3 linked regions of the Candidatus Microthrix parvicella Bio17-1 genome follow. The protein of the gene in region 3 interacts with the protein of the main gene of each other region in a pairwise test. Links are inferred from orthologs where the notes say so. Each region holds a gene or a part of one and is shown on either strand. Other genes may lie near its edges. The genes, in order: dnaE, ctaD and MPARV_RS0104450.

Region 1 (6,701 bases), on a different replicon or contig from region 3:
GGGCCGGGCACCAGGGCAACGCAGCATGCTGAAGGCGACGGGTGAAGACGACATGATGAAGACGACATGGTGAAGACGACATGGTGAACGAGACGGCACCGGTGTTGCCGGACTACGCCGGGGCGTGCGTCACCGCCATCGTGCCGACGCTGCTCGACCCGTCGGGCGAGGTACCCGCATGGATGCCCCAGGAATTGGTGGGCGCCCGCCAGAGCGCCCTGTTGGTGATCGACGGGCTGGGCTGGGACCAGCTTGAGGAACGGGCACACCTGGCCCCCACCCTGGCGTCGCTTCCCCGGACTGCCATCACCACCGTGTGCCCCACCACCACCGCCACGGGTCTCACCTCGATCACCACGGGCCTGGCCCCCGGGGCACACGGAGTGATCGGGTACCGCATGGCGGTGAACCGCCAGATCCTCAACGTGCTTCGGTGGTCCACGCCCAGGGGCGACGCCCGCGAATCGATCGTGCCCAACGGCATCCAACCCAACGATGCGTTCGGGTCGGAGCGACCACCGGTGATCACGCGCGCCGAGTTCATCGCCACGGGCTTTACCGAGGCCCATCTGCAGCCCAGCCGATTTGAGGGCTACCGCATGCCCTCAACCATGGTGGTCGAGATCACGGCGGCGCTCGACCGTGGCGAGCCGTTCCTGTACGCCTACTACGACGGCATCGACAAGGTGGCCCACGAGTACGGGATGGGCGACCACTACGATGCCGAACTGATGGCGGTCGACCAGATGGTGCGGGCCATCATCTCCCGCCTGCCCCAGGGCGCAGCCCTGGTGGTCACCGCTGATCACGGCCAGGTGCAGGTGGGTGACAACACGATCACCCCTGACCGCGACCTGTTGAAGCTGGTGGACTTCCAGTCGGGCGAGGGCCGGTTCCGGTGGTTCCACACCCGCCCAGGATCGGCGTCCGAGCTGGTCGCAGGGTTCAACGAACGCTACGGGGACCAGGCGTGGGTGGTTACTCGCGAGCAAACGATTGAGGAGGGTTGGTGGGGGCCGAGGCTGACCGATCAAGCTGCCGCCATGCTTGGCGACGTGGCCCTGGTCGCTCGCGAACCGGTGGCGTTTTTGGATCCGGCGGACACCGGGCCGTTCGTGTTGCAGAGCCGTCACGGGTCGTTGACCAGCGCCGAGGTCATGGTGCCGCTGGTGGTGGCCAGGGGCTGGTAGGTCGGTACGATGGGCCATCATGGCCACTGATTCAGACACATCCCAGCCGGTCGACTCCCCGCCGGTCGCCGACAAGGGCCCAGGTGAGCGCCCCGAGGTTCTGGCCCGGGGCGTGGGCACGGCATCGGGCGGTGGGGCAGGGGGATCCGACGGCGGATCCGACGACGGCGAGCGAATCGATTCGCCGGCCAAGATCATCCGTGTGGGTTCAATGGTGAAGCAACTGCTGGAGGAGCTGCGCAACACGCCGCTCGACGAGGCGGCTCGGGATCACATGGTGGACATCTACGGTCGTTCCGTCGACGAGTTGCAGGCGTCGTTGTCGCCCGACCTGGCCGAGGAGCTCGATCGCCTCGCCCCCGATTTCGACGGGGACGAGGTGCCGTCGGAGGCCACGCTGCGCATCGCTCAGGCCCAGCTGGTGGGCTGGCTGGAGGGCCTGTTTCACGGCATTCAGGCCACGCTCGTCGCTCAGCAGATGGCGGCCCGTCAACAGTTGGAGGGCGTCCGCGGTCAACTGCCCGGTCCCGGCGGCATCCAAGGCCAGACCGAGGGCCCGATGGGCGGCGGCCCACCGCCAGGCGCTCCGGGTCGTGGCCCCACCGGCTATCTGTGATCGGAGTCTCGGGGTTCCGCGCGGATCACAAGCGTGTAGTTTCGTCGGTACATGCCTGACTCCTTCGTTCACCTTCATCAGCACACCGAGTTCTCGATGCTCGATGGTGCCTCGCGTATCGGGGAGGTGGTGGCGGCCGCCGCCAAGGACGGCCAACCGGCACTGGGCATCACCGACCACGGCAACATGTACGGGGTGCTCGACTTTTACAAGGAGGCGCGAGCCCAGGGGATCAACCCGATCATCGGGACCGAGGCCTACATGGCCTACGACAGCCGCTTTGAGCGTCCGTCACGGCGAGGTCGGGTGGACGACTCCGGCGGCGAGGTTGAGGGCGGCAGGAAGCTCTACTACCACCTCACGCTGCTGGCCGAGAACCTCACCGGCTACAAGAACCTCATCCAGCTGAGTTCCAAGGCGTTCCTCGAGGGGTACTACTACAAGCCACGGCTCGACTGGGAGTTGTTGTCGCAGCACGCCGAGGGCGTGATCGCCACCACCGGCTGCCTGGGTGGCCATGTGCTGCAGGCGCTGATGAACGAGAGCTTCGACGCGGCGCTGGAGAAGGCCGGTCGCCTGCAAGACATCTTTGGACGCGACAACCTGTTCGTCGAGATCCAGGATCACGGCATCCCCGAACAGCACAAGACCAACCCTCAACTGATCGAGATCGCCAAGCGCCTGAGGGCGCCGCTGCTGGCCACCAACGACGGCCACTACGTCACGCGTGAGGACGCCGAGGCCCACGACGCTCTGCTCTGCGTGCAGACCGGGTCGCTCGTCTCCGACGAAAAGCGGTTCAGGTTCCACGGTTCGGACCACTACCTGAAGTCGGCCCAGGAAATGCGACACCTGTTTCGCGAGGTGGAGGTGTCGTGCGACAACACCCTGTGGATCGCCGAGCGCTGCAACCTCGAAATCGAGTTCCCCGAGCCGGAACTGCCCCAGTTTCCGTTGCCCGAGGGCTACGCCACCGACACCGAGTATCTGAAGGCGCTGACCTACGAGGGCGCCCACATGCGTTGGGGCGCAACGCTCACCCCCGAGGCACGCGAGCGCATCGACTACGAGCTCGACGTCATCGACGAGATGGGCTACTCGTCGTACTTCATCATCACCTGGGACCTGATCAAGCACGCCCGTGACCTGAACATCCGGGTGGGTCCGGGCCGCGGCTCCGCGGCCGGCTGCGCGGTGGCCTACTGCCTTCGCATCACCGAACTGGATCCGATCCGCTACGACCTGCTTTTCGAACGGTTTCTCAACCCGGAGCGCGTGTCGATGCCCGATATCGACATGGACTTCGACTCTCGTTACCGGGACGAGATGATCCGCTATGCGGCCGAGCGGTACGGCCGCGAGCACGTCGCCCAGATCGTCACGTTCTCCACGATCAAGGCCCGTGCCGCGGTGCGCGACTCGGCGCGGGTGCTCGGCTACCCGTACTCGCTCGGCGACAAGGTGGCCAAGGCCATGCCGCCGCTGGTGATGGGCCGTGACACGCCGCTCTACGCCTGCCTGGAGGAGCACCCCAAGTACCTTGGCGGCTACAAGGTGGCCACCGAGCTGCGGGACATGTACGCCACCGATCCCGACGCAAAAAAGGTCATGGACGTCGCCAAGGGCATCGAGGGGCTGCGGCGCCAGGACGGCATCCACGCCGCCGCGGTGGTGATTACCAAGGGTCCGCTCACCGACTACCTGCCGATTCAGCGGAAGCCGGAATCCGGCGGCAACCCCGAGGATGCCCCGGTGGTGACCCAGTTCGAGGGGGGTACCTGCGAAGACCTCGGCCTGTTGAAGATGGACTTCCTCGGCCTGCGCAACCTTGACGTGATCTCGGACGCGCTCGAGCTGATCAGCGAGCATCGTGGCGTGGACGTCGACATCGACAACGTCGCGCTCGACGACCCCCCCACGTTCGCCATGTTGGCCAAGGGCGAGACCATCGGGGTCTTCCAGCTGGAGTCGCCTCCGATGCGGGCGTTGATTCGGGCGGTTGCCCCGGACAGCTTCGAGGACGTCGCCGCGCTCATCGCCCTGTACCGGCCGGGCCCCATGGGGGCCAACATGCACTACGACTACGCCGACCGCAAAAACGGACGCAAACCGGTCGACTTCTTCCACCCGGCGGCCGAGGAGGTGCTCAGCGACACCTACGGGCTGATGATCTACCAGGAGTCGGTGATGCGGGTGGCCCAACGCTTCGCCGGGTACTCCCTGGCCCAGGCCGACAACCTGCGTAAAGCCTGCGGCAAGAAGAAGCCCGAACTGATGATCAAGGAGCGGGCCAGCTTCGAGGAGGGCGTCGAGGCCACCGGTTTTGAGCGCTCGCTGGGTAAAGAACTGTTCGACATCATCGAGCGCTTTGCCGATTACGCCTTCAACAAGTCTCACAGCTACGGCTATGGGCTCGTCACCTATCAAACCGCCTATCTCAAAGCGAACTACCCCGAGGAGTACCTGGCGGCGCTCCTCACCTCGGTCAGTCACACGCTGGAAAAAGCCGCGGTCTACCTGGCCGAGTGCCGCTCGATGGGCATCACGGTCGAGGTGCCCGATATCAACCGGTCGGCGGCGTTTTTCACCCCGGGTGATCAGTCGATCATTTTCGGGCTGGCCGCGGTGCGCAACGTGGGGGAGGGGCTGGTCGACCTCATCGTCGCCGAGCGAGAGGCAAAGGGGCCCTTCACGGCCCGGGCGATCGACGGCCGTCCCATCGACGCGTTCGACGACTTCTGCCTGCGGGTGCCCTACGAGGTACTCAACAAGCGCACGATCGAGTCGATCATCAAGGCGGGAGGTTTCGACCGCTGTGATCTACCCCGCAAGGGTCTGCTGTTGCGCATGGAGGAGCGGATCGACCACATCGTCGCCCGCCGTCGCGAGCACGACATGGGCGTGATGTCGTTGTTTGGTTCGGGCGGTGACGAGCCCACCATCGACGAACATCCGGTGACCGACGTGGAGTTCGACAAGGCCGAACGCCTCAGCCACGAAAAGGAGATGCTCGGCCTGTACGTGTCGGATCACCCCCTGATGGGCTACGAGGAGGCGCTCGGCCGCAAGACCGACGGCCCGCTGTCGGAGCTGTCCGAACTGTCCGACGGTGCCTCGCGTTCGATCGGCGGCGTCGTCACCAACCTGCAGCGCAAGTGGACCAAAAAGGGCGACCTGATGGCCATCTTCCAGCTGGAGGACCTGCAGAGCCAGATCGAGGTCATGGTCTTTCCTCGCACGATGACCGAGCACGGTCACAAGCTGGATGACGATGTGCTGGTGATCGTGAACGGTCGGGTGGATCAGCGCGACGACACCCCCAAGTTCATCGCCTTCGACATCGAGGTGTTCGATGGTGCGGAGGCCACCTCCGACAACCCCCTGAACCTGAGGATCAGCCCGTCCAAATTGGACGACGCGCTGGTGGAGGAGCTTCGCCGGGTGATCCTGGAGTTTCCTGGTCGGTCCGAGGTCCACATCGACCTCGGCGGCTCGTCGGTGCATCTGCGACCGCCGTTCTGTGTCAACCATTCAGCTTCGTTGATCTCCGAATTGCGCGTGTTGTTGGGCACCTCGGCAGTGGTGCTCTAAGGGCTGCGCCAGTCCATGAACTGAGTGTTTCGGTTTGCAAATCTCGCAGTTTGACGCTGAACTAGTGCGGCCACCACTGCGGCCCAGACGGGGGAACACATGGCGTTTAAGACCTACACGAAGGACTGCACCGCGCTGAGCGATGCCGAGTTGACCGAGATGGCCGACCTGGCGGCGGAGTGTGAGCGCGGCTTCGATGTCGGCCTGCTCTCCAAACAGCGTGAGGAGTGGGTGCTGGTCACCCTCATTCGGGAGGCCGACGAGGTCGAGTCGCTCGTCGGTTACTCGTACTCCACCCTCGAACGCATCGGAGGAACTCCAGCGGTGCTGCTGGGATTGGCGTACGTGCGTCGTTCCGATGACCGGGACGATGTGCTCAATGCGGTGATGTCGGCCAACTACCACCGGGCCCTGATGGCCTTCCCCGACGAGGACGTGCTGTTGGGGTGCCGCATGGTCAACCCCGGGGCCATGGCCGGTTTCGAGCGGCTGGAGGACATTCAGCCCCACCCCGATGTGGAGGCCGGGGGCGAGGAGCGTCAGTGGGGGCGACGCCTGGCCAAGCGTTTCAGCATTGGCGCCTCACGCTACGCCGCCAAGGCCTTTACCGTTGAGGGTGATGGCTCGTTCCCACCCTGTCTCGATTTCAAGCCACTCGATTCGGCCACCATCGACCCCAAGGTGGCCGAGATGTTCGCCCATCTCGATGTCGACAATGGCGACTCGCTCATCACCTACGGGTGGGCGATGGAGGAAGAGCTGCGCGGCTACACCAAGCCGGACTGAGGCCACCGATGCCCGGCAACCTGGCCGACGGCTCGCTGGCGGTCGTGATGGGTCGGCGACGCATGTGTCGAGATTTCTCGGGTGAGGCTCTGAAGCCCGACCAGTTGGAACGACTGCTCAACCTGGCCCGGCGTGCGCCGTCGGCGGGTTTCACCCAGGGAGTCGCCTTCGTCAGCCTGGAACGATTCTCCGACGACCGCGCGGGGGCCGGTCGCGCCGACCCGCGTCGCGCCGATCCGGTGGAGGCCTACTGGAACCTCACACTTCCGCCGTCGCGTCGAGCTTCGTTCGCCTGGCCGGGTCTGCTCGATGCTCCGGTGCTGGTCACGTTGTGGGTGCGACCGGAGGCGTGGGTTGAGCGCTACGGCTGTGATGACAAGGCACGCGCCCACCTTGGCGACAACCAAGAGTCCTGGCCGGTGCCCTACTGGTGGGTTGATGCGGGTGCCGTGGTGCAAAACCTGCTGCTGGCCGCCGAGGCCGAAGGCCTGGGCGCGCTGTTCTTCGGGATGTTCCAC
Region 2 (5,548 bases), on a different replicon or contig from region 3:
GCCAGACTGGTGCGATGCCGTCCTCGATCTCTGCACCGGGGCCATCCGCCCTGGTGGCAGCGTAAGCACTTGTTCCAACTCGACCGATGGACCCTTCTATGAACCTCCTCAGCAGACTTCCCGCACCGGTTCGCCGCACCGTGCACGGCGTGGTTGGCGTCGCCTTGGTGGCGGCGTTGGCGTCGTGTGGCAACCAGGACACCTATCCGCTGACCACCCTCAGCCCCAAGGGACAGCAGGCGGACACGATCCACACCCTCGTCAAGCCGATCTTCATCATCGCCGGCGTGGTGTTTGTCGTCGTGCAGGTGGTGATCGTGGTCATCGTGATCAAGTTCCGCCGTCGCCGGGGCGAAGAGCATGGTGAGAACGACCCGGTGCAGATCCATGGCAACACCCCGCTCGAGCTCACTTGGACTGCTCTGCCGGCGATCCTGCTGGCTGGTCTGGCCGTCCTGAACGTCCAGACGATCTTCAAGCTGGAGCAGCGGGTTCCAGACGCCATCCATGTCGACGTGTACGGACAGCAGTGGTGGTGGGAGTATCGATACGACCTCGACTCCGATGGTCAACCCGACATCATCACCGCAAACCAGATGGTGGTACCGGCGGGCCGTCAAGTTGAACTGAATATCCGCAGCCGCGACGTCATCCATTCGTTCTGGATCCCCGCGCTGAATGGAAAGATGGATGCCAGTCCAGGCTCCACACACTTCATGGCCATCAATGCCAACAAGCCAGGCATTTACGAAGGTCAGTGCACCGAATTCTGTGGACTGTCGCACGGTTACATGCGCATGGAGGTCAAGGCCTTGACCCCGGCGGACTACGACCAGTGGGTGACCGATCAGACCGCGTCCCCCGCAGAGCCGGGCAACAAGTTGGCCGAGGAGGGTCGCACGGCCTTTCTGTCGCAGTGCGCCTACTGCCACCAGGTGAACGGATTGACGGCCGAGGGCGAGTACAGCAATGCGGGGCCGGTGGCCGACTACAAGGGCCTCGACGGCAAAGCCGTGCCCACCGTCCGACCCGGCGTGGCGCCAAACCTCACTCACCTGATGTCCAGGGAGCGCTTTTCGGGCAACATGTTCCCCCTTCACTACGAGGACGGAAAGCCCGATGAGGGCAACCTCAAGGACTGGCTGACAGATCCAAAAGCCATGAAACCGATGATGCCCGACAACCAGCAGGGCATGCCGAACCTCAACCTCGACCCGGCCACAATCGATGCCCTGGTCGCCTATCTCGTCACCCTCAACTGACCCAACGGATCGAAGGACCAACATGACGATCGTTGAACCAGACAAGAAAGACCTCCCGGCAACCGTCGACCCAGACGGCAACGGCTCGGGGGCCTTAGTGCCATCCACCAACGGAGCGCAGCCGGCGCGGCCTCTTGGCGTCTTCACCCGCCCGCAGAGCACCACCGGTTGGCGCTCTTGGATCACCACGGTGGACCACAAGCGCATCGGCATCATGTATGCCTGCACGGCCATGGTGTTCTTCGTGATCGGCGGGAGCGAAGCGTTGCTGATTCGTGCGCAACTTGCTGCGCCGGGTCAGAAGTTGCTGTCAGCCGACCTGTACAACCAGGTCTTCACGATGCACGGCATCACGATGATCTTCCTCTTCATCATGCCGTTCGCTGCAGGCATCATGAACTACATCATCCCGCTGCAGATCGGTGCCAGGGATGTGGCCTTTCCCCGAATGAATGCGCTGAGCTATTGGGTCTACCTGTTTGGCGCCATCTTCGTGAACAGCTCGTGGTTCCTCGGCGGCGGGGCCGATGGTGGCTGGTTCAACTACGCACCCAACTCCAGCGTGGTCTTTTCACCCAGCCACGGCATCGACTTTTATGCGGTCGGTCTCCAGATCGTGGGCCTCGCCTCACTGATCGGCTCGATCAACCTCATTGTGACGGTGTTCAACATGAGGGCTCCGGGCATGACGTGGTGGCGTATTCCGACCACCACCTGGATGTCCCTCGTCACCCAGTTCCTGCTTGCATTCGCAGTGCCGGTCATTTCGGTGGCGTTGTTCCTGCTGACCTTTGACCGTCGTTTCGGCGCCACCTTCTTCAACGCATCCAAGGGTGGCGATCCGTTCCTGTGGCAGCACCTGTTCTGGATCTTCGGCCACCCCGAGGTGTACATCATCGTGATGCCGGCCTTCGGCATCGTGTCCGACATCATCCCTGTGTTCAGCCGTAAGCCGCTGTTTGGCTATCGCTTCGTGGTGTTCTCAGGTATCGCCATCGGCTTCCTGGGCTTCGGCGTGTGGGCGCACCACATGTTCGCCTCGGGCATGGGGCCCATGTCGGTCACCGCGTTCTCGTTGGCAACCATGACCATCGCAGTACCAACCGGCGTGAAGGTGCTCAACTGGATGGCCACCATGTGGGGCGGCCGTATCCGCATGACGGTGGCCATGATGTATTCGGTTGCCTTCGTTGCCATGTTCACCATCGGTGGACTGTCGGGCGTGACCCACGCCTTCGCCTCGGCCGACCAACAACAGACGGACACCTATTACATCGTCGCTCACTTCCATTACGTGATCTTCGGTGGGGGAGTCTTGGGCTTCCTGGCGGCCGTCTACTACTGGTACCCGAAGATCTTCGGCTACCTGCTCCAGGAAAAGCTGGGCAAGGTTGCATTCTGGTTCGTGTTCGTGGGTTTCAACGCCACCTTCGGGCCGATGCACGTGTTGGGCATGGAAGGTATGAGCCGCCGGATCTTCACCTACAGCGACTACCAGGGTTTCAACCTCTGGAACATGGTGGCCAGTATCGGCGCCTACACCATGGCCATCGGCGTTGCCCTGTTCCTCTACAACGTCTACTCCAGCTACAAGGCTCACAAGGCCAACCCGGTAGCCGTCGGGCCGGACCCATGGGACGCCCGAACCCTGGAGTGGACCATCCCGTGCCCCACTCCCGAGTACAACTATGACCCGATCCCCACCGTGCACGAGCTCGACGAGGCCTGGTACCTGAAGTACGGCCACGATGAGGACGGCCGCCCGGTGCGTATCGCAAACATCGAGGATGTCGCACAGAAGGGCGATTCGGTCGGCGTGCACCTTCCGTCGCCGTCCTACCAGCCCATCCTGCTGGCCTCGGGCCTGCCGTTCATCGGTTACGGGGTCATCTTCAACCTGTGGTTTGCCGTGCTCGGCGCTGCGCTGGTCATCGCCGGCATGGTCGGCTGGGCGTTGGAACCACCCGATGACGTCGATACAGCTCACGATGCGCACCACGACGTCGGCCCCTCCGAGGATGCCGAGACGGCCCTCTCCGACGGGTCGGATCAGGACGAGCCAACCGACGCAGCTGCCGCCGACATGCAGGTGAGCGACGCGAAGGTTGCAACCGAGGAGCCCGCCAATGTCTGATACCGCCACGATCACTGCGGGCGCTGACGGCTCCGAGGCCGGCCACGGTCATGGAGCGGTCCATGACACCGGCACCGGCGTCTCCAACGAGAAGTTGGGCATGTGGGTGTTTCTCGGCTCGGACTGCATGCTCTTCGGTGGCTTGATCTCCACCTACCTGCTGTACAAGAACCGCCCGCTTGCACCTGGCATCTCCGGGTCCACCGAGCGAATCTCCGATGTGTTCGACATTGCGTTCACCTCGGCCAGTTCGTTCGTGTTGCTTATGAGCTCGCTGACCATGGTGTTGGCGGTGACCTCAATCGCACGCGGTGACCATCACCGCCTGCGGCTCTGGCTGGGAACCACAGCGTTTCTTGGTGCGATCTTCATCGGTGGTCAGGTGTACGAGTTCACCGAGTTCGTCAGGGAGGGTTTCGGCTACACGACCAACGTGTCGTCGTCGGCATTCTTCACTCTCACCGGGTTTCACGGTGTCCACGTCAGTTTCGGCATCCTCATGCTGCTGACGTTGCTGGTGCTGTCGTTCAAGGACCGGATCCCCCAATCCAAGGCCGAGTCGGTGGAGATCATCGGCTTGTATTGGCACTTCGTCGATGTGGTGTGGATTCTCATCTTCACCGTCGTCTACCTGATCAAGTAGGAGCGTCTCCCGTGAGCACCACCAGCCCTGAAGACTCGGGTTCGTCCAGCATCGAGTCACTACCCGGCTCGCCATTCAGCGAGCACGACACGCTGACCGCCGCTGAAATGGCCACCCTTGAGGCCGATCCCGGCCTCGATCGCATGGTGCACCACTCCGACATGATCTATGTCAAGGTTGGCGCATTGCTGGCGGTGCTGACCGCCATCGAGATCGCACTGCCCGAACTCCTCGACAACGGCAGGATCTATGGTCCGATCCTGATGGTCTTGATGTTGATCAAGTTCCTCATGGTGGCCGGGTTCTTTATGCACCTGCGCTATGAGAGCAAAGTGCTGAGCAGGGTGTTCTACGGGGGCGCCATCGCTGCGGTGATCGTGTACACCGCCGTGCTCTCCGTCTTTGTGTTCTGGGTGGACTCGGGCATCCCGGAGTTCAATGACCCACCGCCTCCGCAGACGACGGTGCCCCTTGACGCGGCGCTCACACCCGGCGGATAGCCAAGACCTTTAGCCGTCCCAGCGAAAGGTCTTGGCTGCGACGAGCGGTGCCCCGATCGCCCACAAGGTGAGCACCAGCCAGAGTGGGCCCGTGGCGAATTTCTCAGGGCCCATGGTGGTGATGACCAGGCCGGAGAGTGACGCTGCGGGAAGGCCATGAGCCAGGGCGGCGAGCGGGCCGGGGAATTTCTCCAGAGGTACCACCATGCCGCCGATGAGCAGCAGCACCAGGTACACGCTGTTGGTGGCCGCCAGATTTGCCAGTGCGGGAAGCGCGCCCGCCAGAGCCAGGCCGATGCCGGCGAAGGCAGCCGTGCCGAGCGCAAGGGCCACGATGCCCAGCGGCCAGGTGGCGGGAGGCCGCCAGCCGAGGGCCGCACCGACGGCGCCCAGCATGGCCACCTGGCCCACTTCAATGGTGGCCACTGTGGCCACTTTGGCGGCCAACCAGCGGCCACGCCCCAGCGGGGTGGCACCGAGGCGCTTCAGGACGCCGTAGTTGCGGTCGAATCCCGTGCCGATGCCAAGGCTGACCATGGAGGTCGACATCACGGCCAGCGCCATCGTGGCCGGGGTGAGGTAGTCCACCGCTTTGACGCCGTCGAAGCTCACCACGTCGATTTGGCTGAAGAAGACCAGGATGCCCAACGGAATGCCCACCGACACCAGCAGTTGCTCGCCCTGGCGCATCGCCAGAGTCAACTCGGCTCGCCACTGTGACAGGAAGGGTTTCATCGGCCCTCACGGTCGGGGGTGGTGGACGGCGTGTCGGGTTGAGTTACTCCAGCGGCTGCGCTGCTTGCCTCACCCGTCAGGCGCAGAAAGACATCGTCGAGCCGCTTACGGCCGGCTCGGAGGTCGGCCAACGTCACGTCCCATTCGGCCAGCGTGGACGTGAGGGCCGCCACCAGTTGCGGGGTGCCGGCGGCGGCCACCAGATACTCGCCCCGGCTGGGCTCGGTCACGTCGACTCCCAAGCGTCGCGACAACTCGTTGGTGTCCAGGTGCG
Region 3 (5,627 bases):
TCCGCCCAGGTGCTGACCGACCTGATGAGCAAGGTCCCGCAGATCACCCCCGACCACATCGACGACCTGATCATGGGCTGTGGTCAGCCGGCCGGCGAGTCCGGTCACAACATCGGTCGGGCCACCGCCGTGCTCATGGGCTGGAACCAGGTCCCCGGTGTCACCGTCAACCGCTACTGCTCCTCGTCCCTGATGACGATCCGCATGGCCGCACACGCCATCAAGGCCGGCGAGGGCGACTGCTTTGTCGCAGCCGGGGTCGAGACGGTCAGCCGGTTCATCTACGGCATGGCCGATGGTCCCCACAACCCGCTCTTCGCCGACGCCGAGGCACGCACCGCCACGCTGGCCGAAGGCAACGAAGCCGACTGGGCGCCCCACGACAACCTGCCCGACGTGTACATCGCCATGGGCCAGACCGCCGAGAACGTGGCCGAGTACAAGCAGGTCAGCCGCGAGGCGCAGGACGAGTTCGCCGCCCGCAGCCAGAACCTGTCCGAGCAAAGCCTGGACGAGGGCTACTGGGCGGACGAGATCACCCCGATCACGCTGCCAGACGGCACCGTCGTCAAGGACGATGACGGCATCCGTCGTGGCACCACCGCCGAGAAGCTGTCCGGCCTTCAGCCCGTGTTCCGCCCAGGCGGCACCGTGACGGCCGGCAATGCCTGCCCGCTCAACGATGGCGCTGCCGGCGTCGTCGTCATGTCGGACACCCTGGCCAAGGAGTTGGGGCTGACCCCGCTGGCCCGCATCGTGTCTTCCGGCGTGTCCGGCCTGAACCCCGAGATCATGGGCCTCGGCCCGGTCGAGGCGATCAAGCAGGCGCTCGGGCGAGCCAACATGTCGATCGACGATATCGACCTGGTCGAGATCAACGAGGCGTTCGCCGCACAGGTGCTGCCGTCCGCCGACGAGTTGGGCATCCCGATGGACAAGCTGAACACCCGCGGCGGCTCAATCGCACTGGGCCACCCGTTCGGCATGACCGGCGCCCGCATCATGACCACCCTCATCCACAACCTCCAGACCGCAGACAAGACCTTCGGTGTGGAAAGCATGTGCGTCGGCGGCGGTCAGGGCATGGCCATGGTGGTCGAGCGTCTGAGCTGACAACACCCACACCAATGGAGGAGCTCCTCAGAGCGACCTCCGCAGCGAGCCCCACCTCATCGCCCAAGCGGCGACCACGGTGGGGCTCGCTTGCATTCCAGGCCCGTGTGCGCCTCGGCGGCTTATGGCGCCGCGGCCGTGGCCGTGGCCGTGGCCGTGGTCGTGACCCGTGGGCCGTGACCCGTGGTCACAGGCGTTGGGCGCGACGGCTGGACGGTGCCACCATGGTGTCCGGGAGGCATACGTGAAGGTTCTGGTCACTGGTGGTACAGGTTTGGTCGGGTCGCATACCGCCGCGGCGCTCTTGCGGGACGGCCATGAGGTGAGGCTGTTGGTTCGTCGACCGGAACGGATCGCCCGGACCTTCCGCCCGTTCGCCACCGAGCCAACCGAGGTGATGGTGGGGGACGCCACCGACCGGGAAGCGGTACACCGGGCGATCGACGGCTGTGACGCCGTGCTGCACGCCGCCGCCACCGTTGCGCTCAAGCGCAGCGATGCCGAGCGGGTTAACCGCCTCAACACACAGGCGGCAGAAACCGTGCTGGAACTGGCCTCCGCAGCCCGGTTGGATCCGATCATCTCGGTGTCGTCGGTGTCGGTGTTCGACCTGGACGAATCGGTCGTCACCGTCAACTCGCCGTTGAGTTCCGTCGCTCACGGCTACTCCCGTGCCAAATGCGATGCCGAGCGATTTGCTCGGGGGATGCAGGTCGCCGGCGCCCCGGTGACCATCACCTACCCGGGCGGTGTTTTCGGTCCAATCGTGCCGGGCGCCACGTTGCCTGCCATGCACCAGGCGGCCATCTCTTGGATTCGCGACCGTTGGGTGCTGCCCAGCGGCCTCAACCTGGTGGATGTACGCGACGTTGCCGCCGCCCACGTTGCGATGATGCGCCCCGGCCGCGGACCCCGCCGATTCATGCTGGGTGGACACTTTGTGCGCTGGGGCGAACTGGCCGACATTCTCGACGAAATGACCGGACGGGCTCCAAGGCGTCGAAGGGTGCCGGGCGCCGTCATGCGCGGATTGGGGCGCGTCGCCGAAGCCGCCCCGGTGCGTGCCCCCGTGGACTTCGAACTAACTCGTGAGGCCATGGAGAACGCCACCCGGATGGTCCCGGTGGACTCAACCCCGACGCTCGACACCCTGGGCATCGTGTTTCGAGATCGATGGAGCACCATCGCCGACACCTACCGATGGCTCGTCGCCGAGGGGCACGTCGATCCCCAATGGGCGGGCCGTCTGAACGTCACCACCCCGGAAGGTTCGATCACGAGATGAGCAACGCCCACAGCTCCTCGGCTCACCCTTCGCCCGAAGGCGCATCACCCGAAGGCGCATCACCCGAAGGCGCATCACCCGAAGGCGCAACGCCCGAAGCCATCGGCGCTTCGTCGACAGACACGCCGGAGCGAACCGCCCCAGGCAACTCTGCCCTCAGCACCTCTGCCCCGGGCACCAAGGCCCGGAGGCCATTGCTCTCGACCCACCATCCGCTGGCCGACGTTGGCACCACGATCTTCGCAGAGATGGGCGCGCTGGCCACTGCCCACGGCGCCATCAACCTCGGTCAAGGAGCACCCGACGCAGACGGTCCCATCGAGATGATCGAGGCAGCCGCCGCAGCACTTCGGTCCGGTCCCAACCAGTACGCCCCCGCCACCGGCATTCCCGAGTTGCGTCAGGCCATCGCACACCACCAGCGGCACTACTACGACCTCGAGGTCGACCCCGACGCCGGCGTGTTGGTGACCGTCGGCTGCACGGAAGGCATCGCTGCATCGGTGCTCGGCATCTGTGCCCCGGGGGACGAGGTGATCGTGCTTGAGCCCAGCTACGACAGCTACGGAGCGGTCGCAGCGCTGGCGGGTGCACGCCTGGTACCGGTGACGCTCCGTCCGCCGAAGTGGCGGCTCGACGGCGATGCGCTCGAGGCCGCCGTCACCGACCGCACCCGGGCCCTGCTGATCAACTCGCCCCACAACCCCACCGGGCGGGTGCTCGACGACGAAGAGCGCAACGCCATCGCCAAGGTGGCCATCGATGCAGACCTGGTGGTGATCACGGACGAGGTCTACGAACACCTGTGCTTCGACGGTCACCGCCACGTACCTCTGGCCACCATGCCGGGCATGTTCGAGCGCACCATCACCCTGTCATCGGCGGGCAAGACCTTTGCGCTGACGGGATGGAAGGTGGGCTGGGCATCCGGTCCACCAGAACTGATCAAAGCGGTGCGGCGCACTCAGCAGTTCCTCACCTACACCTCTCCCGGCGCGCTTCAGAGGGGTGTCGTCGCCGGATTGGCGATGGGTGAGGCACCGATCGACGCGGTACGGGCCGGACTCGACCAGCAGCGAGGTCTGCTGTTGGATGTCCTCGCCGGGGTGGGATTCGACGTGACCCCGCCCGAGGCCGGCTACTTCATTACCGCAGATGCCTCGTGGACCGGCGTGGCTGACGGCCGTGACTTCTGCCTGCGACTCCCCGAGGCTGTGGGCGTGGGTGCCATCCCGTTGGGCGCGTTCTACGTCGACCCAGACCGCGGCGGGGCAATGGTGCGGTTTGCCTTCTGCAAACAACCCGATCAGATTGCCGAGGCCGGCCGCCGCCTCTCCGCGCTGACCCAAGGACCGTTGCGTTCATCCTCGTAGGCCTCAGCGACGGCGCCGATCACCACCGCTCAGCATCCCACAACAATCCCTGGACTTACGAACACATGTTCGGTATCATGGTTGTTGTCATCACAGCTCGTTTCGGCACCTCATCCGAGGTTTATCAACCGGGTGAGGTTTCGGAGGCGGACGAGTTCTTCGAGTTTCAACGGGAGGTGAGTTCTATGAATTGCTTGTGCAGAGGACTCTCTGCCGGTCGAGCCGTATCCGGATTGGACCTGGCAGCCTTGGATGCCGAGCTGACCGCGTTGGCCAAGGTCGACTCGGCGGTCGCCGCCCGCCGATCGCTGGTGGCCGCCGAGGTGAAGCGCCGTCGAAGTGATCCAGCGGATCGACTCACCAAAGCCGGGGGAATGTCGTCCCGGGAGGCGAACCGGGCAGCCAAAACCGCCGAAGGGTTGGAAAAGTTGTCCAAAACCCGTGAGGCGCTCGCGGCTGGCGAGATGAGCAAGGGCCAGGCCGAGCAACTCGCGTCACGCATGAACAAACCGGCGCTCGCCAAGCACGTGCGCGCCAACGAAGAAGCGTTGTTGGAGCGAGCAAGAGGCGAAAGCACCGACGAGTTCGCCCGCACCATGCGTAAGGACGACCTCGACGGTTCACCCGACGGCGGCAACACCCAGGCCCGGTGTCAGCGACGGGCCCGCATGGCCTCCATGTGGATCGATCCTGACACCGGCATGCATCACCTGTTCGCCAAGTTTGATCCGGTCACCGGCGCCCGGGTCTCAACCCGCTTCAGGCCATGGTCGACAAACTTTGGAGGGCCGAGAACCTGGCTGGAGGCGTCCGAAACAAGCGTCAGGTCGATCAACGCCGCGCCGATGCCCTCGAAACCCTCATCTGCCAGTCCGCCGGCACAAGCACAAGCACCGGCACGGGCACCAGCACCAGCACCAGCACCAGCACGAGCAAGGGCGATCAGGTCGACCCGCACAGCGGCAGCACCCCCAACGACAGCACCCCCACCAACGACACCGCTGCCGTGCCGACTCCTGACCACACCTTGCCCACCGCCCAAGCTCCGCTGCCACCCCCTCCAAACCACACGCAACTGCTCGTCATCGCCAACCTCGACCTTCTCAGCCAACAACTCGGCGCCGGCACGCTCGAAGACGGCACTCCGCTGCCCATCGACACGATCGCTCGGCTGGCCTGCGATGCCGAGATCATCCCTGCCATCTTCGGGGCAAAGGGCCAACCGTTGTGGCTCGGCCGCCGAACACGCCTCGCCACATCGGCTCAAAGGCTGGCAGTCACCGCTCGCGATCTCGGCTGCATCGTCTGCCACGCCTCCCCCGAGTTCTGCCAGGTTCACCACATCACCTGGTGGTCAGCGGGCGGCGGCACCGATCTCGATAACCTTTGCATCGTCTGTTCAAGGCACCACACCATGATCCACGAACAAGGCCTCACCATCGCCAAGACCTCCGACGGCATGAAGGTTCAACCACCCCCTGCCAGGGCGTTCCGAATGGTCACCCAACCGCCCGACGGCACCGGCGACCCACCATTGGATACCCAGCAACCGAACAGGTCACAGCAACCAGACACTCGGCAACCAGACACCCGGCAGCGGCCAGGCCCACCCCAACGGCTATCCCGCCAATCTCCCGGCGGGCCACCCCGGGATGCCACAGCAGCGTAGGTGGAAGAGGCAGGCGAGGCCGCTCCCTGATTGCCCGAATGCCTGAACGCCCGTGTGCGTCGCCGCAGAAGTCAGCCAAGTGCCCCTGCGCCCTGATCGGCCGGGTGCATCGCCGCAGAAGTCGGCCAAGTACCCCTGCGCCCTGATCGGCCGAGTGGCTGAACGGCCGGGTGCTCCCGATGAACTG

Evidence for each region.
Region 1: the proteins of MPARV_RS0104450 (region 3) and dnaE interact in binary tests that used the Escherichia coli proteins (3 or more experiments, as listed by UniProt). The link is inferred for Candidatus Microthrix parvicella Bio17-1 from one-to-one orthologs.
Region 2: the proteins of MPARV_RS0104450 (region 3) and ctaD interact in binary tests that used the Escherichia coli proteins (3 or more experiments, as listed by UniProt). The link is inferred for Candidatus Microthrix parvicella Bio17-1 from one-to-one orthologs.

The regions. Positions count from the first base shown.
Region 1 is NZ_AMPG01000002.1:125,095-131,795, reverse strand. The notes cover bases 1,525-5,597. They hold dnaE (DNA polymerase III subunit alpha), read left to right. Parts: upstream 1,525-1,857; coding sequence 1,858-5,397; downstream 5,398-5,597. Other genes in these bases: MPARV_RS0108745 (hypothetical protein), read left to right, coding at 5,497-5,597; MPARV_RS0108755 (proteasome activator), read left to right, coding at 1,525-1,806. Outside these bases: MPARV_RS24650 (hypothetical protein), read left to right, coding at 1-73; MPARV_RS0108760 (alkaline phosphatase family protein), read left to right, coding at 81-1,190; more of MPARV_RS0108755, read left to right, coding at 1,210-1,524; more of MPARV_RS0108745, read left to right, coding at 5,598-6,183; MPARV_RS0108740 (nitroreductase family protein), read left to right, coding at 6,192-6,701. UniProt on the Escherichia coli protein: DNA polymerase III is a complex, multichain enzyme responsible for most of the replicative synthesis in bacteria. This DNA polymerase also exhibits 3' to 5' exonuclease activity. The alpha chain is the DNA polymerase catalytic subunit.
Region 2 is NZ_AMPG01000006.1:34,142-39,689, forward strand. What follows is about bases 921-3,840. They hold ctaD (cytochrome c oxidase subunit I), read left to right. Parts: upstream 921-1,284; coding sequence 1,285-3,396; downstream 3,397-3,840. Other genes in these bases: coxB (cytochrome c oxidase subunit II), read left to right, coding at 921-1,262; MPARV_RS0118015 (cytochrome c oxidase subunit 3), read left to right, coding at 3,389-3,840. Outside these bases: MPARV_RS0118000 (hypothetical protein), read left to right, coding at 1-65; more of coxB, read left to right, coding at 99-920; more of MPARV_RS0118015, read left to right, coding at 3,841-4,039; MPARV_RS23110 (cytochrome C oxidase subunit IV family protein), read left to right, coding at 4,051-4,539; MPARV_RS0118025 (ABC transporter permease), read right to left, coding at 4,549-5,274; MPARV_RS0118030 (ABC transporter ATP-binding protein), read right to left, coding at 5,271-5,548. UniProt on the Escherichia coli protein: Cytochrome bo(3) ubiquinol oxidase is the terminal enzyme in the aerobic respiratory chain of E.coli that predominates when cells are grown at high aeration.
Region 3 is NZ_AMPG01000001.1:902,691-908,317, forward strand. Bases 1,584-4,582 are described here. They hold MPARV_RS0104450 (aminotransferase class I/II-fold pyridoxal phosphate-dependent enzyme), read left to right. Parts: upstream 1,584-2,394; coding sequence 2,395-3,771; downstream 3,772-4,582. Other genes in these bases: MPARV_RS0104445 (NAD-dependent epimerase/dehydratase family protein), read left to right, coding at 1,584-2,398; MPARV_RS0104460 (HNH endonuclease signature motif containing protein), read left to right, coding at 4,538-4,582. Outside these bases: MPARV_RS0104440 (acetyl-CoA C-acetyltransferase), read left to right, coding at 1-1,113; more of MPARV_RS0104445, read left to right, coding at 1,358-1,583; more of MPARV_RS0104460, read left to right, coding at 4,583-5,440. UniProt on the Escherichia coli protein: Shows aminotransferase activity with methionine and histidine as substrates, and to a lesser extent also with phenylalanine.